DNA from 3 places in the Bacillus pfraonensis genome. Region 2 is predicted to be linked to each of the others. Evidence: riboswitches for the same ligand, from Rfam matches in the RefSeq annotation. Region 2 holds a riboswitch; each other region holds the start of a gene.

Region 1 (7,770 bases), on a different contig from region 2:
ATGTATATGAAATACCAGATTCCGGTTTTTTCAGTGTTAAAACATTAATTGGATTTATCATATTTGCTTTCATATATGCGCCCTTATGGTGGGTGTTTAACAAGAGAGAAGAAAGAAAGTCACGTGTAAAAAAGGTTAATTTGAAAATGATTCAGCCTTAAGATGTTACATGTATATGAAACAAAAAAAGGATTCTTAGTGAATCCTTTTTTATAATCAATCTCGCATATAAAATCTAATGACTTTCTTTGTATCCATATCAACAAAAACATCTACATTTCCAAGTGTGTAAGAACGATCAGATGGAAACGAAACACGATAGACGTTTTTTCCGATATAAGAGGAATCTTTGACAGAAGATATTCCGGCTTGCAATGTTTCGATTGTAATTGTAGCATTCTTCCAGCCGTCACTTAGTTCTTCTTTCGTATGTTCAGATAATTGATCCCACACGTTTTCTTTAATTCGTCTTCAGGGGAAGTGTTACATGAGCTAGTAGGCTTGTGGATGAATTAGCAATAAAAGAGAAAGTCTTTTGACTTTTGAAGCCCCCAATTCAAACAGACTGTAAGGTCGTTAAGTGGTGGGGAGTTCACTTTGAAATAAAGAGTCTAATGTGTTAAATCTGGCATAATACATCCCCTTTTATCGCATATATTGTATGGTAGTCGAAATTTTCTGTATACAACAAATGGATAGAATTCTTAAAAAGAATGGTACAATATAAGAATGATGTATAGAGGTAGGAGGACTATTGAATGTACGTTACTGTAACAGATGCAGCATATAAAAAAATTATGGATATGATTCCGAATGAAGCGAAGTTTATCAAATTATTTTACGATAATGAAGGGTGCGGCTGCGTGATGAGTGGCATTATTGATTTAGTAGCTGTATCAGAAAAAGATGAACGTGATGTAGATATTGAATCGAATCAATTGCAGTTTATTGCGGATCGTACGAAGCTTGTTTTTATGGATGATAAGTTGACTGTTGATTTACATGAATCAGGAGGACATTTTCAATTGAAAAGTCCAAGTCAATTTTATAATCCAAATATGAAACTTCATATTCGAGTATAACTTATTAAGGAGGAGCAAATTGAATGCTCCTTTTTCTGATGCAATTTTTCATGTAATGAAATGTACATATGATTGAATTTTCTGTATAATTTTCCGTGCGGAGGGGATACGTGTGAGAAGATGGGGGATTGAATTATTACTTTTAAGTGTAGTTATAATTTGGGGTGTCAATTATACAATTGGAAAATACGGGCTTGTAGAATTTACAGCCATTGAGTTTACTGCGCTCCGTATGATTACAGCAGCACCGCTATTATTATTACTTACATTGTATATTGAAAAGTCATTGCATATGGAGTTACGGGATATACCGAGGCTCATTGTAGTTAGTGTTGTGGGAATCGTGCTGTATCAAACATTATTTATGGAAACTATCAAATATACATCTGCTACGAACGCTTCCTTACTCATTTCTATATCACCTATTTTTACAACGATGTTTGCAGTTTTTTTGAAACAAGAGAAGTTTTCTCAGCGAAAGCTAGTCGGTTCTATTGTAGCTTGCATTGGTGCTGCTCTTGTTTTATTAGCTGGGCATTCACTGGCTGGTTCCTTTTATGGAAATGGGATTGGACTCATTACATCGATATGCTGGGGGCTTTATCCAGTTCTAGCAGGACCACTGATTAAAAAATATTCAGCACTTCGCGTGACTGCATGGTCAGCAGTTGTTGGAGCTATTCCACTCGCTATACTAAGCGGATGGCATATTTTTTCATTGCCGTTTCAAATTGAACAAGGAATGACATGGTTTGCGCTATTATATTCTATTTTCTTTGTCACAGTATTTGGCTTAGTTATGTGGTATATTGGAGTTCAAAAAAATGGGGCCTCTCATACAATGGTGTATATGTATATTACGCCATTTGTTGCAGTTGTATTTGCGGCGGTATGGGCGAAGGAATATATTTCGTTGCAACAAATGATCGGCGGGGGGATTATTTTTCTCGGTTTATGGTTTGTGAAATCTGAAAAGTTTGAAACGCAGTCAATTGCGCCAGAACATATATCAAAATAGGAAAACAGATCAGTTATGATCTGCTTTCCTATTTTTTTATTTTGGGCAGAAATATAAGGAACAAAATAGCAGTAATAAGTGGAAGTAAGTTGAGAAAAGGTATGCGAAACAGTGCAATGAGAATAATCCCAGGAAGAAGAACACCGAGGACAGCATAGAAAATACTATGTTTTTTTGTGTACCAATATAACGAGAGTCCTATAAGTGCAGGGATAATGAGGTGGATGAGAGCCATTAAAAAATAAATCATTAGAAGCCCCCTTTACTTGTGTACTTACTACATCATATCCATATGTTTATAGATTGATATCACTTTTTTGTAAAACTATGAAAAAATGTTTGAAAAAAAGTCATAAATTGCGCCTGCCTTCAAACTAGAAATCTTGTATAATATTATTTCCGAAAAATATTTTAACAACATAAGTGTAGTGTTTATGTTGTTTTTCTTTGAATATAACAGATAAAGTCTGATGATATGTAAATAAGATGATAATGGTAAAGGAGAACTGCATGATTAGTATGTCACTAAGGTCATTTAAAATTCAAATGTATTATTTGTTAGGTGCGATGCTATTAGGATGGGCGATGACACCTTTTTCTGCACACTTTCTAGGTGCGGGGATTGGTTTACTTGTTAGTATGTATTGTGTTTGGATTTTAGGAAGACGTATTGAAAAGCTTGGAGATAGTATTGTAAAAAAGAGTAAAGCACCAACACTTGGTATGATTAATCGCTTTGCAGCAGCGATTCTCGGTGCGATTATTATGTATGAGATTGAACACCATATGGTTATGTGGGCGTTTGCTGTTGGGATTATGGGTGGTTACTTTTTAATTGTTATTAATTTAGGATACTATAGCATGAGAGATGCGAAGAAATAAATACAAAAACCTTTTCTTTTAGTTGAGAAGAGAGCGTCCGGCGATGTGTAGCAGCGGTCAGTGCTTTTTTGGCTCCATGCCGTGTGTGAAAACAAAGGGAGCAAGTGAGAGGGGAATCCATTTTTATTTCTGAAGCCGTGATGTGTATGTTGGGAAATCAAAATATACAAATTTTCCCTCCTGGTATATCCCTTTTCTTTTTGAGTAGGGAGAGAACGTCCGGCCATGGATAAAGGCGGTCAGTGCTTTTTTTCGCTTCATGCCGTGTGAAAGTAAAAGGAGCAGGTGAGTAGGAAATTTGCATTAGGAGTACCACGAAAGTAAAAGAAAGAAGCTTACGTTTTGATCGTAAGCTTCTTTTTTATTGTAAGTATGTGCAACCAGCAAAGCCGCATGGGTTTTGTCGGTGAGTACGCGATCCTTTTAGGTTACAACATGCTTATTCATATGAGTAAAGGTCATTCAGACAGTAAAGGTTTTAAATTAAGCGATTGGACCGCCCAATTTGATAATATCTTCAGAAATGTTCTCGAATTTTTTGAAGTTTTCTTTGAACTTATCTGCAAGTTCGATTGCTTTTGCTTTGTAAGCTGCTTTATCAGCCCATGTTTGTTCAGGCATTAATACTTCATCAGGTACACCTGGTACATGTAGTGGTACTTCAAGACCGAAGATGTCATGTTTCGCTGTTTCAGCGTTATCAAGCTCGCCGTTTAATGCCGATTGTACCATTGCACGAGTGTAGCCTAAGTTCATACGTTTTCCAACGCCGTATTCGCCACCAGTCCAGCCAGTGTTTACTAAGAATACTTTCGCATCATGTTTCTCAATCTTTTCACCAAGCATTTCAGCATAGCGAGATGCATCAAGTGGTAAGAATGGAGAACCGAAGCAAGTTGAGAATGTTGCTTGCGGAGAAGTTACGCCGCGCTCAGTTCCAGCTAGTTTACTAGTGTAACCGCTTAAGAAATGGTACATAGCTTGCTCTTTATTTAATTTACTGATTGGAGGTAATACTCCAGATGCATCAGCAGTTAAGAAAATAATTGTGTTTGGATGTCCTGCAACACTTGGCACTACGATATTATCAATCGCATCAATTGGGTATGCAGCACGTGTATTTTCTGTTAATGTAGTATCATTATAATCTGCAATACGTGTTTGATTATCAATTACAACGTTCTCAAGCACTGATCCAAATGTAATTGCATCAAAAATTTGTGGCTCTTTTTCATGAGACAGGTTAATACATTTCGCGTAGCAACCGCCTTCAATATTGAATACGCCGTTATCAGACCAACCGTGCTCATCATCACCGATTAATTTACGGTGTGGGTCAGCAGATAGTGTTGTTTTACCTGTTCCAGATAAACCGAAGAATAAAGCGACATCGCCTTCTTCACCTACGTTTGCAGAGCAGTGCATTGATAAAATATCTTGTTCTGGAAGTAAGAAGTTCATAATAGAGAAAATTGATTTTTTCATTTCTCCAGCGTATTCCGTACCACCAATTAATACGATGCGTTTTTCAAATGAAACCATGATGAATGCTTCAGAATTTGTGCCGTCGATCGCTGGATCTGCCTTAAAGCTTGGTGCAGAAACAATTGTAAATTCAGATTCATGATTTGCTAATTCTTCTTCAGTTGGACGAATAAATAATTGATGTACAAATAAATTGTGCCATGCATATTCGTTAACAACTTGTAATGGAAGACGATAGTTGCGATCAGCACCAGCGAATCCTTTAAACACGAATAATTCGTCTTTTTCCTTTAAGTACTCTAATACTTTTGTATATAATTTATTAAAATGTTCTTCAGAAATCGGTTGGTTTACAGATCCCCAAGCAATCTTATCTGCAACCGATGCTTCTTTCACAATGAATTTATCTTTAGGAGAACGTCCTGTATACTTTCCTGTAGAAGCAGAGACGGCACCAGTAGAAGTTAATTTCCCTTCGTTTCTCATTAGTACTTTTTCCACTAATTGTGGAACGCTTAGTTGAATCTGTGCATTGCTTCCGTTCAGTAATTCGTGTAATCCAATTTGGACATTCACAGTACTCATATTTATATACCATCCTTTTCATTTTAATGAAATATTTCTCGTAATCCCCACCAAGAGTATAACACAATCATATAAATAATGTATACTATTTATTTATTTTTGTTTGTGTGAATGTATAATTTTCCTATTAATATTTTGTTCGACAAGAAATGCGAAAAACTTGTAGGAATATGTGAATATTAATTGACAAATGAATATCATTTCTTTAGTATAGGTTGGGACGGATACTCTCTTATCCCGAGCTGGCGGAGGGACAGGCCCGATGAAGCCCAGCAACCTCACTTGTATTGGTAAAAACAAGTGAATAGGTGCTAAAACCTGTGCGAGGCGCAAGGTCTCGAACGATAAGAGCGAAGGGCAAAAAGCAGTATGCAAGTAGCAAATTAAACCTTTTCTCTATAAATAGGAAAGGTTTTTCTTTATGCTTGTGTGGGAGAATAAATGAATGTCGCAGTTTGTGGCAAATTAAGGATGAGTTCCGTACAATATATACAATTACTGTAGGGAGGTTTACCACATGACAAAACAACGTCATCTGTTCACATCTGAGTCTGTAACTGAAGGACATCCAGATAAAATTTGTGACCAAATTTCTGATTCAATTTTAGATGCGATCTTAGCAAAAGACGCAAATGCACGTGTAGCTTGTGAAACAACAGTAACAACTGGTTTAGTATTGGTAGCGGGGGAAATTACGACTTCTACTTATGTAGATATTCCAAAGATCGTTCGTGAAACAATCCAAGGAATCGGTTACACTCGTGCAAAATACGGATTCGATGCAGAAACTTGTGCAGTTTTAACATCTATCGATGAGCAATCTGCTGACATCGCTATGGGTGTTGACCAAGCGTTAGAAGCACGTGAAGGTCAAATGACTGACGCTGAGATTGAGGCAATCGGTGCAGGGGACCAAGGTTTAATGTTTGGTTTCGCATGTAATGAAACAAAAGAATTAATGCCACTTCCAATCTCACTTGCTCACAAATTAGCTCGTCGTTTAACGGAAGTACGTAAAGATGAAACATTAGATTATTTACGTCCAGACGGTAAAACGCAAGTTACAGTTGAGTATGATGAAAATGGTAAACCAGTACGTATCGATACAATTGTAATTTCAACGCAGCATCACCCAGAAGCTACGTGGGAACAAATCGATCGTGACTTAAAAGAGCAAGTAATCAAAGCTGTCGTACCAGCAGAATTAATGGATGAGGAAACAAAATTCTTCATTAACCCAACTGGCCGCTTCGTAATCGGTGGACCACAAGGGGATGCTGGTTTAACAGGACGTAAAATCATCGTCGATACTTACGGCGGATACGCTCGTCATGGCGGCGGTGCATTCTCTGGTAAGGATGCTACAAAAGTTGACCGCTCTGCGGCATACGCAGCTCGTTATGTTGCGAAAAACATCGTAGCAGCTGGCCTTGCTGAAAAAGCAGAAGTACAACTTGCATACGCAATCGGCGTAGCACAACCAGTATCAATTTCAGTTGATACATTCGGCACTGGTAAAGTATCTGAAGAAGTACTAGTAGAACTAGTTCGTAACAACTTCGATCTTCGCCCGGCTGGCATTATCAAAATGTTAGACTTACGTCGCCCAATTTACAAACAAACAGCAGCTTACGGACACTTCGGACGTACTGATGTAGATCTTTCATGGGAACGTACAGACAAAGCAGCAGCTTTAAAAGAGCAAGCTGGTCTATAATATAAGAAGAAAAAGCTTTGCGCGAAGGCGCAAAGCTTTTTTTATTGTATGGATTATAAGTTCAAGCTTGCTTGGATAGTTTATCCCGCATTAACGGAACAAATGCTATCATCCTTTCTTCTGACGCGCTTTTCCAGCACAAAATGCACTGCATAGCAAAAAGAGCGTTGCGAATCCCCAGCCACCGATTGCTGAATAAGGAACAGCATCCTTTAATGCCATCCCAGCACTGATGGAAGCGACAAATAGAAGGATAAATACCGTTGTAAGTTTTTGATAAAGTTCCATGAATAAGCCTCCTAATTATGAAAATTTGTTTAGTTTGCATCAGATTGTTCCGCGCGATTCAAAATCCAATTCAATAGGAAAGGGCGAGAAGAATTGCTGTACTTGTTAAGTATGTGTGGTCAGAACCGTCGGACATTTGGATAGAGAGTTTTTACAATATTGATATCTCATCCATAGGAAATAATTTGATAGTGGCTTAGATGAATTAAAAATGGGACTTGGTGCAAGTTGTTTTATATTGTTAAATACAATTTGGATTGTGGAAAAATACCTTTTTATGGTTATATATACTTATATTGTATCATGATGTTTTGTTCATTTGATACATAATTGTAGACATGTGATGTATTTCATACTTCATAAAGTTTCGATACGATATGATAAAATGATGAGTAGTTCATAAGAAGGAGCGAATAAAAATGAGTGTAATAGAACATAAAAAGCAAGCGCCCAAAAAAGTGCGCTGTAAAATTGTTACGGTCTCTGATACACGTACAGAAGAGACTGATAAGAGCGGCAAGTTATTAAAAGAATTATTAGTAGAAGCAGGACACATGGTAACGGCTTATGAAATTGTAAAAGATGATAAAGAAGATATTAAACAGGCTGTATTATCTGGCTATCACCAAGAAGATGTTGACGTTATCTTAACAAACGGCGGAACAGGCATTACGAAGCGTGATGTGACAATTGAAGCCGTTTCAGCATTATTA
Region 2 (7,770 bases):
CGTATCTTTAATTGCTGTACATTCAAACACAAACATAATGGTAAATAATGCAGCTACTTGAAGTAAGCCCATCCAGCTTGCTAAACGCATATTGATAATGGCCAATACACATAGTAATAATCCACCTAATAGATAACTTTGCACTGGTGATAAATAAAAGAGCGGTGGTTCATACCATTTATTTAGTAGCATAACCAAAACAATCAACGCGACTGGTAAAAGGGATATACATATATACAAAATAGAGAATTCCTTTAATTTACTTGTTATAAATGTAGATTTACGAAAAGCAATGATCCCCATAGGAATGCTAATAGCCAATACTATTGGATAACCGATTAAGCTGATTAATGATATAGATACCGGCTCATTCACCCCATGAAATAAAAGATCTGGAACAGACCAATACGCAAGAACTCCAATGATAAAGGAAATGAATAGATTCATGTTTTCTTTTTTATCAAGCTCCATTTCTTTTGCTAACTCTTCAGCATATACCTCTGGTGAATCTCCAAAAATATCTGCAACTGTTTTCCCATCCTTTTCTCCTTCTATTAAGTGAAGTTTTGCATCTTCTATAAAAGAATCAATGTCTTCCTTTTTTATTCCCTTCGTTACTAAATATACTGTTGTATCATCTAGAAATTTCTGTGCTTCCTTTGAAAACATTATTTTCCTCCTTTTATTTAACTATTTAATGAGCATATACCAGCTACCAAATTTACCTAGCTGTCTCTCTTTTATTCGCCTTCATAATAAATTCAATAATAATAAGAATAAATAGACTGCCATACAAACACACAATCTGAAATAACATCGGAATTAAATCCTCTGATGTAAATGTTTTAAAGACGAGCATAATAGCAAGTGGAACCACTAAATATAAAACTTTATACCATCCTTCAAAGTACACGTTTATAATTACTGTTACGATGAAGATTGCGCCTGCTATCATATAGCTCTGCAACTGAGTTAATTGAATCATTGGTGTAGGATAGATGATATCCAGTATAATTACTGCTCCTAATAAAACCATCGGAACTGCCATCAATAACGCTTGGACAAACAATTGTTTTGAAAAATGTAATCGAAAAGCCATTTTACGAAAAGCCAGATTGGGCACTACAAGCGCAACCATTAGTGACATCCCATAGCCAATACATTGAACAACTGAAATCTGTAATTGCCCACTATCATTTACAACTAAGATAGAGGCAATAATCCAAAACGCAACAATATTCATCACTGTATATCCGATTTGTTTCCAGCTCTCCCTGCGATCTTTTTCCATTACTTTAACAAGTTCATTTGCATATTCTTTTGGTGAGCTTCCAAAAATATCTGCTACACTTTTCCCGTCCATTTCACCTTCGATTAAATGTAACTTTGCATCTTCTAAAAAGCTCTCAATATCACTTTCTTTTACACCCTTTGCTTTAAAAACAAGCTCATATCTAATAGGAATTTTCTCGCTTCGGTAGATAGCATCATCGTCGTCTCCCTTTTCCTTCTAGCAAACGCTCTACACTACTCTGCATTGTCCCCCAACGCTCCATAAACTCATCTAACGCATCTTCACCTCTTTCTGTTAATGTATAATATTTTCGCTTTGGACCAGATGGAGATTCCTTCATTGTGCTTACTATTAGCCCTTCCTTTTGCATCCTTATTAATAACGGATAAATACTTCCTTCACTTGCCATAGTGAAACCATACTTAGCTAGCTTTTCACTCATTTCATATCCATATATTTCTCCTTCAGAAATAATTGCAAGGAGACACCCTTCTAAAATCCCTTTCAGCATTTGACTTGTCGACATAATTCAAATCCTCCCTCTATCTTGTTTTACAAGATAGATAAGCGTAAGTATCTTGCTTTACAAAATAGTATAGCAAAAGCTATTTTGCAAAACAAGATAGTTCAGTATATTTTTCCAAATCTTTGCAGGATTTTCATTACATTCCCTCTAAATAGAGCACTAAGACAAATTTTATATAAAGGAGTGCTCTCATCATGGTTTCAAATCGTGTCGTTTTTTTAACAGGTGCTGCAAGTGGAATTGGTTATGAAATGGGAAATGCTTTTGCGAAAGAAGGAGCAAAAGTTGTGATTAGTGATCGTCTTGAAGATCGTGCGAAGGAAGCTGCTGAACAGTTATGCAGGGAAGGTTATGAAGCAATAGGTCTAAGATGTGACGTTACATCTGAGAAAGAAATATCCGAGGCTATTTCTGAAACTGTTACAAAATTCGGCTCACTTGATGTGTTAATAAATAATGCTGGTATGCAACACGTTTCACCTATTGAAGAGTTCCCAACCGATAAATTTGAACTTCTGATTCAAATTATGCAAATCGCACCTTTCATCGCAATAAAACATGCTTTTCCAATTATGAAAAAGCAAAAGTATGGACGCATTATTAATATCGCCTCTATTAATGGGCTTGTTGGATTTGCTGGAAAGGCTGCCTATAATAGTGCAAAGCACGGTGTGATTGGTTTGACAAAAGTTGCCGCTTTAGAAGGCGCTACACATGGAATTACGGTAAATGCCCTCTGCCCCGGCTATGTTGATACACCGCTTGTTCGAAATCAACTCCAAGATTTAGCAACAACAAGAAATGTTCCACTAGAGCGTGTATTAGAGGATGTTATTTATCCACTCGTACCACAAAAACGATTGCTAGCTGTAGAGGAAATTGCTGACTATGCTTTATTTTTAGCAAGCGAAAAAACAAAAGGAATAACTGGCCAAGCGGTCGTTATTGATGGGGGATATACAGCACAATAATCTTTGTAACAAAAGGCTTTGCTCATTGAGAGCAAAGCCTTTTGTCATTTTGTTTCATGCGGAGCTTCATACCTTGTCATCTGTTGTGGTAATTTCTCAATTGCAACAATTACACCATCTAATTTACTTTCAATACGATGCAGTAAATATAAAGTCACAACAATTGGAAATCCAACATTACCGATCATAGATATCCATTCCTCCATCTACTTCTCCTCCTTTCTTTTAAATAAATAGAAAAAAGAAAGGAAATTTGGCAATAAAAAAATAAAATACTGTATATTATATACCTTTTCATTTTCCGTCATATAAGTCACAGTTATAAAAACAAAAGAGGTTCACCACTCATTTTCCCCTTCTGTTTTCATATGGCATGTGGCTAAAAAAGGAACTGACCGCCTCTACCCATGAGCGGATGCTCTCTTCCACTACTTTATGCCGGCCTTTCCATGCGTATTTGTTGAGCTTGTGTTCTCGAATAATGAAGCAATCTCTACTGAATAATCTCCTTGTAGAATTCCCTTTTCAGTAATAATTCCAGTAATAAGATCATGCGGAGTTACATCAAATGCAGGATTATAAACACCGACGCCCTCTGGAGCAATTTGTTTTCCAAAAACCTTTGTAACTTCAGATTCATCGCGTTCTTCAATCACAATTTCAGCCCCTATTTTCTTCGTAATATCAAATGTAGAAAGCGGAGCAGCAACATAGAAAGGAATATGAAAATATTTCGCTAGTATAGCTAAATTCAATGTCCCTATTTTATTTGCCGTATCACCGTTTGCAACAATTCGATCTGCTCCTACAATGATAGCAGAAATATTTTTTGTTCGAATCGCATGGGCTGCCATATTGTCTGTAATGAGCGTTACATCAACACCAGCTTGTTGCAATTCCCAGGCAGTAAGGCGCGCTCCTTGTAAAACCGGCCTTGTTTCACATGCATAAGCATGTAAGTTCACCCCATGCTCTTTTCCAATATAAAACGGAGCTAGCGCTGTTCCATAACGAGCTGTAGCAATACTTCCTGCATTACAAATCGTTAAAATGTGATCACCATCTTTAAATCTAGTTAAAGCATGCTCTCCTATGCTACGGCATACACTTTCATCTTCTTGCTGAATTTTAAGTGCTTCCTCTTCTAATATTTTCCTTGCTTCTTTAATAGTTGTTACTTGCTTGATAGAAGCAGTCATACGATCAATTGCCCAAAATAAATTAACAGCTGTCGGACGTGAGGTTGCTAAATAATTGCAATCTCTTTTAAATTGTTTTTCAAAGTCAGTGATATTCGCAGCATTATATTTTTTTGCGGCAAGTGCTAAACCAAAAGCGGCGGTAATACCAATTGCAGGTGCCCCGCGCACTTCTAACATAACAATACTTTTCCACACATCCTCAATACTGGTTAACGTTTTATATTCTACAACATGCGGTAATTTCGTTTGATTTAATAATGCAATAGAATCTCCTTTCCAGCTTATAGAACGCGGAATGGCAACTGTTGTCATCATGCTTTCACCTTCCCTGAAACAATATATTGAAATAACGTTTGGAACAATCGAGTATCTGCACCTGTCGTTTCATGTAACAATAGTTCTCTGCCCAAGTTTAATGCATGCTTTTTAGTTTGAATTCTTCTATTCTTATCCTGAATTCCATCTAAATCTGCTACGTGTGCTAATCCAATTGTTCGACGAATGACTTCACACCCAGCAAATCCAACTGCATCAGCAAAAATATTTTGCAGTACAATTGCAAGCCATTGTTTCTCCTTTGTATATGATTCTACTCCTTCTAGTACCCATAGCTTTGTAAATACTTCTACAAAATTACTCCATGTTTTTTCAATATGATAGAATAATACACTTCGCTTCTCTTCTCTTGATAGCGCATTTAATAATAAATTTGCTATAAATTGACCTAGATCAAATCCTAATGGCCCAAATGTTGCAAACTCTGGATCAATTATCTTTGTTTCAGAAGGTGATGAAAAAATACTACCTGTATGTAAATCGCCATGAATTAGTGCTTCTTTTCTCGTTAAAAATTTATATTTATACTGCGCTACTTGTAATTTCAATTTCTTATCACACCAAAGTTCATCTAATGTAGGCTGTAATTCTTTCTCATAATTATTTGTATCATAATTTCCAAACGGATCTGTAAACACAAGATCTTCTGTAATTTTGCAAAGATCAGGATTTACAAATTTTCCGTCTAGCACCCTTTTCTCTTCTGCTAATAGACCAAAATCTGACGTATAAAAAAGAACGTGTGCCAAAAAGCGTCCAATATGCTGGGATAAAAGTGGATAATCTTCCCCTTCAATCAAACCTTTACGAGTAATAGTAAGAGATGATAAATCCTCCATTACCGTTACAGCTAACTCTTCATCGTGACCATATACTTTCGGAACATATTCTGGTACATATTTCGCAAAAACTTGCAATGCTTGACTTTCAATTGTGGCTCTTCTTAGCGAAAGTGGCCAGCTTTCCCCAACGACTTTCGCATACGGGAGAGCTTGTTTTACAATGATACCGCGTTCTCCATCATGGAGCCGGAATACATAATTTAAATTTCCATCCCCTATTTCATGGCAAGTCACCTTTGCTTTTTGCTCAAAGTACCCCTGCTCTTTTACATACTCAACTGCTGTTTCTTTTGTTAATGAACAATATCCCATTTTTTATCCCCCTTTATTAAATTCAGAGGCTTTTCATTATAAGAAAAACCTCTTTCCATGAAGAAAGAGGTTTGAAGTTGATCTTCTCCCCTCTTATCTGTCAGAAAGCCATCCTTTCTGCTGGAATTAGCACCGTGCCTTTTTGGCGCATAAGCGCCCCATCTCACAATGGTATTACGGTCGGTTGCTGGGTTTCATCGGGCCAAATCCCTCCACCTGCTCTTGATAAGAGTTGCATGATTTATTCAAATTTTTAAGTTTCTGTTACAGAATATAACAAGAATAAAAATCATTTGTCAATATTTTTATTTATATAATTCCGGACGTCGATCAGCAAAAACAGGAATTCCCTTTCGTACTTCTTTAATTTTTTCTAACTCTACATTCCCATACAAAATAGACTCTTCTTCTCCTGCTTCTGCTACAATTTCTCCCCATGGATTAACAATTAGAGAATGTCCAGCAAACACATTATTTGGATCCTCTCCTGCTCTATTGCATGCAACCACATAACATTGATTTTCAATTGCTCTCGCTTGAAGAAGTAAGCGCCAATGAGCTAAGCGAACAAGCGGCCATTCTGCTACAACGAATAATACATTTACTCCTCTTACAGTATGAACACGCAGCCATTCTGGAAAACGAATATCGTAACAAATGACACCACCGCACTGTACACCATCCAATGTAAATTCTCCTGTTTTATCACCTGCTATTAAATAGTTATGTTCATTCATCAACTGGAACAAATGAACCTTACTATACTCACTTTGTAGTTTTCCTTCCCGATTCACTGTATACATCGTATTCATAACACCGTGCTTTGTTTGTTTCGCAATAGACCCCCCAACAATATTCACACAATATTGTTGGGCCCATTCTGAAAGAAGTTGCTTTGTTTGAATACCATCCCCATCTGCAATTTCCGGCACTCTCTCTAAATCATAACCAGTCGTCCAAAGTTCTGGTAATACGATAATGTCCGGGTTTCCTTGCATCGCTTCTTCTATTTTTTTCTTTGCATTTTCAATATTTATTTTTACATTACCAAAAGCAATATCCATTTGAATACATGCGACTTTCATTCTATCGACCCCATCTTCAATTATTTTTTCTTTACAAAAACTTAGAAAGGTTATATCATTTGTCACTAGAATTGTAACAACTTTCAAAAGAGGTGGAAAGTATGAAACATTTTCAACCTTCCGAGATTACAACATCATTACCAACACAATTTTTTGCTTCACTTGTTGCAAAAGTTAACAAAGTCGTTGAAGCAGGGCATGATGTTATCAATCTAGGTCAAGGCAATCCAGATCAACCAACACCGCCGCATATCGTAACAGCTTTACAACGTGCAGCAGAAAAAACAGTTCATCACAAATACCCGCCATTCCGCGGACATGAAAGCTTAAAAAAAGCCGTTGCGACATTCTATAAACGTGAATACGGAGTCAAAATAAACCCTAAAACAGAAGTCGCTATCTTATTTGGTGGTAAAGCAGGGCTGGTTGAACTACCGCTTTGTTTTACAAATCCTGGTGACACAATACTTGTACCTGATCCAGGATATCCTGACTATTTATCAGGCGTCGCTTTAGCGAAAGCAAAGTTTGAGACGATGCCATTATTAGCAGAAAATGATTTTTTACCGGATTACACTAAAATTAATGATGCTATTGCCAAACAAGCCAAATTGATGTTTTTAAATTATCCTAATAATCCAACTGGTGCTATTGCATCAAAAACGTTCTTTGAACAAACAATATCATTTGCACATGAAAATGATATTTTAGTAGTTCACGACTTCGCTTATGGAGCAATTGGCTTTGATGGCAACAAACCAACTAGCTTCTTACAAGCAAACGGCGCAAAAGATGTTGGCATTGAAATTTATACACTATCAAAAACATTTAATATGGCTGGCTGGCGTATCGCCTTTGCGATCGGTAACGAAAGTGTCATTGAAACAATTAATTTATTGCAAGATCATATGTATGTCAGCATTTTTGGTGCTGTGCAAGAGGCGGCTTGTGAGGCGCTATTAAGTTCACAATCTTGTGTAAATGAACTTGTAGAACGCTATGAATCACGGAGAAATGCACTCATTACAGCGTGCCGTTCAATTGGATGGGATGTTGTCGCACCGAAGGGATCATTTTTCGCATGGCTTCCTGTTCCTAATGAGTATACATCAGAACAATTTACTGACTTATTGTTAGAACAAGCACATGTAGCAGTTGCACCTGGAGTCGGATTCGGTGAACATGGCGAAGGCTACGTTCGT
Region 3 (7,770 bases), on a different contig from region 2:
GTTTACTTCCTTTGTAACAGATGAATATTTTATTTGGTGTAGTTTATTTTTATTGTTCATTATTATGTTACCTTTTTATATACGATTTGAAAGGAAAGCATTTGTTTCACGTGAAATCGTTATTGTAGCTGTTTTAGCAGCCATAGCAGCAGTGAGTCGTGTACCATTTTCTCTTATGCCGAGTGTACAACCAACTTCTTTTATTATTATTGTATCTGCAATTGTTTTTGGAAGTGAGACAGGTTTTATTATTGGCGCAACGGCAGCACTTGTATCTAATATATTTTTAGGACAAGGGCCTTGGACACCTTGGCAAATGTTTTCTTGGGGAATGATAGGTTTTACAGCTGGTTTGCTACGAAATACATTTATTATGAGAAAGTTATGGGGAAGAGTCATCTATGGGTTCATAGCCGGTTTTGTTTTTGGCTGGATTATGAATTTGTGGGGGATACTTGGCTTTTTAGAAGGATTAACATGGAAAGACTTTATGGCATACTACGCTGCAAGTTTTTACTTTGATTTCGCTCATGCACTTTCAAATGTAATTTTTCTTGTTTTGTTTAGCTCATCATGGATCCGAATTCTTATGAGATTTAAAAAGAAATATGGGATTTTAGATGATAACGAGCTAGTATATCAAGGAAACAAAGCATAAGCATATATCATAAAGCATAAGAATATAACGTAGGATCGCGACTTACATATTCGTTTGCCTCTTTCATGCTTCTTACCATTGGTGAGAAGCATTTTTTTATAATGATACTTTGGTTTGGAAAATGTCAAAAAATTGTTTTAATATATTCAACTTTCGGATGGAACTTTTTATATAATAGGAAATGAGAAAGGTTTTCAAAGAGGAGATGTAATATTCATGAAGCTAGTTGTTCCAAAGCAGCATGGCGCATGGGGAATGCTGCTGATTCCATTTCTACTTAGTGTTCTACTTGGTAAACATACAGTTTACCATATTCCACTCTTTATCGCTTGGTTATTTATCTATTTAGCAACGTATCCATTTTTAATGTACATGAAGCAAACACGAAAAAAAGAATTTTTACATGCAGCAATTATTTATTTTGTTATTGCATGTGTTTTCGGGATTGTATCTTTACTATATGAATGGAGAATTCTTTTGTTCGCGGTTACGATGATTCCACTCTTTATCGTAAATATATACTTTGCCCGTCAAAAAAAGGAACGAGCATTAACAAATGATATTTGTGCCATACTTGTTTTTTGCATTGGTGGTTTGATTAGTTATTATTTTTCGATGAAGACAATTGATGGGACGGCATGGTGGATTGCGGCTGTTTCTTTCCTTTATTTCTTAGGTAGTACATTTTATGTGAAAACAATGATACGTGAAAAGAATAATCCTACTTATCGTTATGTTTCATGGGGATATCATATTTTCTTAATCATCGCTTCTTTCGTAGTAAATCCATGGCTGTCTCTTGTATTTATACCGAGCCTAGTTCGTGCAATCGTATTGTATGGTAAAAAAATATCTATATTAAAAGTTGGAGTTTTAGAAATCGTTAATTCTGTATATTTTTTAATTGTGACGGCAATACTGTTGTCGTATGCCATTTGAGATATTGCTCATCTCTTAAAGAGGTGGGCAATATTTATTTTTGTTCTAAAATATTAACCGTTTGATTACATTTTTGTAACGCATCTTCCACAGCTTGTAGGGATTGTTCGATTCGCTCCCGATTATCGCTCTTTTCGACTGTTTGTAATGCATGTTCTAAACAATTCTTTGCTTCTTGCAATGAATGGAATGAATCTTGAACGTATCCGCGGGCATTTTTATCCATCATAAATTCCTCCTTTTTTACATACAATTTTAGTATGGGCGTTAGGAAAGAAAATATAACTTATTGTATGTTGTTTGACAATTATAATAAAAATAGCTATAGTAAGATATAAAGTGAATATTTTCTTATCCAGAGAGGTGGAGGGACTGGCCCGATGAAACCCAGCAACCGCGATGCAGGTGCTAATTCCAGCAGAACATATTTGTTCTGGGAGATAAGACGAAGATATATACGTAACTTCTTCTTATCGAAGAGGTTTTTTTATTGTAAAAAAACCTCTTCCAAAAACAACAACATAAGAAGAAAGGGGTTGCAATTGTACTGTGACACTTGAAAAATACGTAAAGCTGCGTAATGCAGTATATGAATATATGATGGAACAAGATAAACCCATATCACTATTAGATATTCAAGAACATATCGTTTCGCATCATGAAGGAAAATTCACGAAAAAAATGTTACACCAATTTTATTTATCAAGGTTATTAGACGAATTGAAACTGGATGGGAAAATTACTTTAGCTAATGATGAATACCACTATGCTGAAAGAGGGGTATACTATAAGGCGAGAAAAGGGAGCTAAGCTCTCTTTTTTTATGTTATAATTTATCTAAAAATTCAAATTGTATGTAGAGTAAAAGACTGCAGAAGCAGCCTGATACAAGGGAATGGTGTTGAGTGTGTAGTGTCAAAAGTTGAATATGCCCTGAAAGAGGCATTTCATTCGGCTAGAAACGAAAAGAGACACCTCCGCCGAGTAGGTGTCAGTTGGTTTGTCAAATGGGCTTGCCACTTGACATGTATTAGAATATCATGCAAACCGTTGGGAGTCAAAAGGGAATATAAGGAAAGGTGTTGTTTGGAGATGAATATACTCATCATATATGCACATCCCAATCCATCTAGTTTCAATGCATCCATTTTAGAACATGTGCAAAAAGGACTTCAAGAGACGCATCATTCTGTTACATTGCTTGACCTTTATAAGGAACAATTTAATCCAGTGCTTATTTTTAATGAAGATAAGAGAAGACGGGATTTAGTATATGAAGAAGAAACTGAGAGATATAGAAATTTGGTCAAAGAAGCAGACTCTTTTATTTTTATTTATCCAACATGGTGGTGGGGCATGCCTGCTATTTTAAAAGGATTTATTGATCGCGTTTTTGTTGCTGGGTTTGCATATAAATATGAAGGGGTAATGCCGAAAGGATTGCTTATAGGGAAAACAGCGTGGGTTATTAATACTTTAGATTCACCGTTATGGTACGTGGCACTCTTATATCGCTCTGCTGATTGGGTGATTATGAAAAAGGGGATTTTACGATTTTGCGGTATACGTCAAATAAAACGTTCTGCTTTTCAGTCTGTAAAAACAAGTAAGGAAACAAAACGTGAAAAGTGGCTTTTAGAAATACAGGAAAAGGCTAAAAAATTATGGGTGAAGTAGAAAATATAATGAGATGTTGTAATCGGAATGATGATTTGTTTCGTACGTATATCGTTTGTTTACTTCAATTGAAACATCATAATGAAGCGTTTAAAAAGGTATGCGAAGAATTAAGAGCAGATTATTTAGTAAGGGGAATTTGTGAAAGAGAAGTTGATGGGATTATCCAGGAAAGTAAGGAGTATAAAATGTATGATATACCGAGAGTATTAAGATGGGATTTTTTACGAAATAATCCATCAATGATTGAAAACATTTGTACGACGTTATTTACATATAAAAGGTTAAATCTTTCATGTGAAGAATGGGGAAATGTAATTAGATGCATAGAAAACGAATGATTATCACTATAGTTATTATGTAAAAAAGCTAGTATAAAACTAGCTTTTTTACATTGCTTCGATTTAAATGATAAGGAAACATAAACCAATTACTACGCCAGCATAAAGGAGATTAATAACACAAAATCCCATAATGTCGCGTGCACCTAAACCGGCGATTGCTAATGCAGGTAATGCCCAGAAAGGCTGTATTAAGTTCGTCCAAGCATCTCCCCAAGCAATTGCCATCGCGGTTTTCGCAGCAGGTACACCAAGTTCTGCGCCAGCTGGGATCATGATAGGAGCTTGTACAGCCCATTGACCGCCTCCAGATGGTACGAAAATGTTTACAATTCCTGCACTTAAAAACGTGAATAGAGGGAAAGTGGTTTGATTCGAAATGCTAATAAAGAAATTAGAAATTGCTCCTCCAAGTGAAAGACCTTCGCTGTTTGCTCCAATCATCATTCCCATAATTCCTGCGTAAAATGGAAATTGGAGTAGAATGCCAGAAGCGCTTTTCGTCGAATCTGAGAAGGCGCGAATATATTGAATCGGAGTACGGTGAAAAATAAGGCCAGCAATTAACAGTATAAAAATAACGATATCAAGTGTCAGGTTAAAACCTTTCGTACTAAAATAATGAACAATATAAATAAGACCTAATAGTCCAACACATACCGTTATCCAAATGCTATTTTCCATTTTCTCAGCAAATGTCTGGGTCTCTACTTCTTGAGCAGCAGCTTCTTCTTGAAATACGCTAGGATCCACTGTAATCGTATGATTTTCATCCGGATGCATCGCCTTATTTATAAGTGGCATCGTTACTAAAAATATAAGTACAGGAACGAGCGCATATGGTGAAAATAACGTTTCTGTTATAGGGATTGCTTCCTTTATACTTCCAGCAGTTGTTTTAATTAATGTTTCGCCGCCAGATGCTAAAGTAAGCGGTATAGAGGCGGAAAGTCCCGCGTGCCAAATAAGAAATCCGGAATAAGAAGAAGCGATGGCAAGTCGATAATCTAAATTTTGTATGTGTTTTGCAACTTCCTTTGCATATAAAACAGACACTACAATGCCGAATCCCCAGTTTATGTATGCACCAAGTAAACTAACAATAGAAATAGCGATAATACCTTGTCCGCTTGTTTTTGGCAGTTGTGCAGCTTTTGCTAAGCCTTTGCGAATGAGTGGAGCGTTAGCTAATACAGAACCTGTAACAAGTACAAGTGCCATTTGCATGGCGAAGGCTAAAAGTCCCCAAATTCCATTTCCCCAATGAGCAATCATTTCTACAGGTGATTGGTGCGTCGCAAACATGCCAAAGAAGATAACAAAAATTGTTAATAGACAAGATAAAATAAAGGGCTCTGGTAAAAAACGCTGCACAAGAGCAACACAACCGTTTGTAAAAGAGCGAAACAAATTAATCAACCTCCTTAAGTTTTTTCTTTTACATATTCGCTATGGGCAAAGAGATAACCTTTATTAAACTGAAGATTCAGATAAATGAAGGAAAGCTTTCACTTTTGTGAAAGCTTTCCTCAGGGTGTTGGGAAACGAAAGACAATAGATTCTTATTTTTGTGTCGCTATTTGCCGAGTGGTCGATATTCTTTGTCGAATCGCCGATAAAATTTCATTTACTATGTTACATGAACACTTTCTTCTGCGATATTTCATAAAGTTCCCCTATAATAGTTCCTTTTCTAAATGTTTTCCAATTTGTACATACATATTTGAATAAGTAGCATGAACATCACTACTTGGCTCAGCATTTGATGAAAAATGTACAATGACCATATTTGCTTTAGGATCTATATAGAGGTATTGCCCATAGCTTCCTAATACTTCAAATGCGCCTTGCTCATTATGAGGAATCCACCATTGATTATGATAAGAAATGGATGCACCTTGTCCGATTGCTAATTCGCCTTCTTGCACGTTCTTTACATTTTCGGAAATGGAGGAGGGGAGAACTTGAACTCCATTGTAACGACCGTTATATAAAATCAATTGCCCAAACTTCGCCATATCTCGTGCAGTCGCATTTAAACCAGCGCTTGCTTGTTCAACTCCCGTTTCATCTGTAACATAATACGCATTTTCTTCCATACCGATTTTGGACCAAATTCGTTCGCTCACATTTTCCGCTAACGATTTACCGGTGATAGTTCGTATAATCCAGCCGAGTGATTCAGAGGAACCGTTATTATAAGAAAACTGTGTTCCAGGTGGTGCAGTTTCCTTTGCTTCTTGTAACATATCATAAATTTTCATTGGACCGTTATAGTTTTTACCACGAGGAAGAATATTGCTGGCTAAATACAACTGAGCATCTTGATTTTCTAATCCTTGCTGCATATATCCATGTGTAGGGTATTCAGCAGAAACTTGCATGTCCATTAGTTGCTGAATTGTTGCTTTTCCAAATGGAGTATTTCGTAATTCTTTCACGTATGTTTCAGCAGTGTTATTTACATCAATAAGTTTTTCTTCCGTTAATGATTGTATAAGTGCTCCGGTAAATACTTTCGCTAAAGAAGCCATTCCATGCGGTTCATTTTGTTTATATCCATTGAAATACTGTTCATAAACAAGTTTTCCGTTATGCACGACGACAAAGGCATCTGTTTTATTCTCATCTAATAGTTTCTTTAACGGAATATTGCTTCCGTATTCTTTTTTAACAGAGAAATCATCTAAGTTTTGTAATGCGGTAGGGAATGTTGCTACTTGCTTAGGATTGTTTTTCACTTCGCTTGTTAACGCTAGTTCTTTCATATGTGTGTATGACCAGCGTAAATAAGGATCTTGTAACCAATTTTCCTTTGTCACGTTTTCTTTAGAAGGGGAGACTTTATTTTGTTTGAAAAATGCAAATCCAAGCCCAGTTACGATAAACAATAGTGTAAGTATAATTAATAAAAGGGGAGATTTTTTTAAGTTCATCTATGTACCTCCTTGCTATTTTTACAGTAAGTATACGCTCGTTGTCTTAGAAATACAAAATAAGGAAAGTAAACAGAGGAGTTTACTTTCCTTATTAACATTAAGCTGATAATTTTCCGTCTGTATGTTGCTTTTTGAACTTTTGTTTTCTGCCATGTAGGAAGTAATAGATAAGTAATGTAAATGCAACGATAATGGCAGCAATGAAATACATATTATGATAGCTTGATTGTGCAGCTACGATACCAAGTACAAAGGAACCAAAACCAATACCGCTATCAAAGAATGAAAAATAAGTAGCTGTTGCTGAACCGCGGCGATGGTTTGGAGCTGCGGAAATAGCAATCGTTTGGAAACTTGGAATTAATGTTCCATAGCCTAAACCGATTAATACACCTGCACCAAGGAACCAAAATGAGGTTTGTGCTTGGCTTAAGATGAACATTCCAATTGTAAAAATAATAATCGAAGGATAAACAAGTATATTTTCACCGAAACGGTCAAATATCTTTCCTGTAAATGGACGAGAAAGAACAACAACGAGTGCGTAAACGATAAAGAAGTAACTTGCAACTTCCCCTACACCAATTTCTTTTGCATAAATAGGAATAAAAGATAATATGCCACTATAAGAAAATGCTAAAACAAATCCTGTAAGAGCAATTGGAACGGAAGTAGGTTCAATTAAATCTTTCCATTTCATGCGTTCACGCTTTTGTTTATTTACTGGTTTTTCATGTGGGATATTTACAAGTAAACCTAATAGAAATGCTAGTAATGAAAATACAGAACAAACGATAAACAGAACGGTAAATGAAAAATGTGAAATAATCGTTAAACCTAAAAAAGGACCGATTACCATCGGCAGACTCATAAATACACCAAAATAGGCAAGTGCTTCACCGCGGCGATGAGGTGGTGCGACATCTGTCACAATTGTACCTGTTGCTGTAGTCGCCATTCCAAACCCAATCCCGTGAAGGAAGCGAAGGGCAAGTAATAAGAATAAACTTTGTGCACCGAAATACATGACGGTAGCAGCTAAAAATAAGGAAAGAGAAATAAATAAGATCTTCTTTCTCCCTAAATCGTCAAGCCACTTCCCGGTAAACGGACGGCATAGGACAGAAGAAATAAGGAATACAGTTGCGACTAAACCAATTTCTTCAGGTTTTCCTTTCAATCCGTCTATTACATAGACGGGCAGGGTGGTCATAAG

Evidence for each region. Region 2 has a riboswitch for S-adenosylmethionine ahead of mtnK (S-methyl-5-thioribose kinase). Riboswitches for the same ligand answer to the same signal wherever they lie in the genome.
Region 1: linked by a shared signal. The riboswitch ahead of metK (methionine adenosyltransferase) and the one ahead of mtnK (S-methyl-5-thioribose kinase) in region 2 are both predicted to bind S-adenosylmethionine.
Region 3: linked by a shared signal. The riboswitch ahead of KFD70_RS10530 (hypothetical protein) and the one ahead of mtnK (S-methyl-5-thioribose kinase) in region 2 are both predicted to bind S-adenosylmethionine.

What each region holds. Positions count from the first base shown of each region.
Region 1 is NZ_JAHCDO010000007.1:116,254-124,023, forward strand. Features, by position in the region: gene KFD70_RS08680 (hypothetical protein) at 217-453, opposite strand; gene KFD70_RS08685 (iron-sulfur cluster biosynthesis family protein) at 759-1,082, shown strand; gene KFD70_RS08690 (DMT family transporter) at 1,195-2,100, shown strand; gene KFD70_RS08695 (hypothetical protein) at 2,129-2,350, opposite strand; gene KFD70_RS08700 (ATP synthase subunit I) at 2,611-2,982, shown strand; gene pckA (phosphoenolpyruvate carboxykinase (ATP)) at 3,466-5,052, opposite strand; SAM riboswitch class I at 5,282-5,403, shown strand; gene metK (methionine adenosyltransferase) at 5,570-6,769, shown strand; gene KFD70_RS08715 (hypothetical protein) at 6,878-7,057, opposite strand; gene KFD70_RS08720 (MogA/MoaB family molybdenum cofactor biosynthesis protein) at 7,477-7,770, shown strand, end outside.
Region 2 is NZ_JAHCDO010000012.1:50,248-58,017, reverse strand. Features, by position in the region: gene KFD70_RS13365 (DUF1129 domain-containing protein) at 1-669, opposite strand, end outside; partial or broken gene KFD70_RS13360 (DUF1129 domain-containing protein) at 722-1,488, opposite strand; gene KFD70_RS13355 (PadR family transcriptional regulator) at 1,488-1,820, opposite strand; gene KFD70_RS13350 (3-hydroxybutyrate dehydrogenase) at 2,015-2,791, shown strand; gene KFD70_RS13345 (YvrJ family protein) at 2,836-2,997, opposite strand; gene mtnA (S-methyl-5-thioribose-1-phosphate isomerase) at 3,220-4,308, opposite strand; gene mtnK (S-methyl-5-thioribose kinase) at 4,305-5,483, opposite strand; SAM riboswitch class I at 5,574-5,715, opposite strand; gene KFD70_RS13330 (carbon-nitrogen family hydrolase) at 5,789-6,655, opposite strand; gene KFD70_RS13325 (pyridoxal phosphate-dependent aminotransferase) at 6,670-7,770, shown strand, end outside.
Region 3 is NZ_JAHCDO010000009.1:123,283-131,052, forward strand. Features, by position in the region: gene KFD70_RS10515 (ECF transporter S component) at 1-658, shown strand, start outside; gene KFD70_RS10520 (YwiC-like family protein) at 875-1,597, shown strand; gene KFD70_RS10525 (hypothetical protein) at 1,632-1,823, opposite strand; SAM riboswitch class I at 1,946-2,044, shown strand; gene KFD70_RS10530 (hypothetical protein) at 2,147-2,407, shown strand; gene KFD70_RS10535 (NAD(P)H-dependent oxidoreductase) at 2,690-3,274, shown strand; gene KFD70_RS10540 (group-specific protein) at 3,262-3,615, shown strand; gene KFD70_RS10545 (short-chain fatty acid transporter) at 3,679-5,025, opposite strand; gene KFD70_RS10550 (serine hydrolase domain-containing protein) at 5,292-6,551, opposite strand; gene KFD70_RS10555 (MFS transporter) at 6,652-7,770, opposite strand, start outside.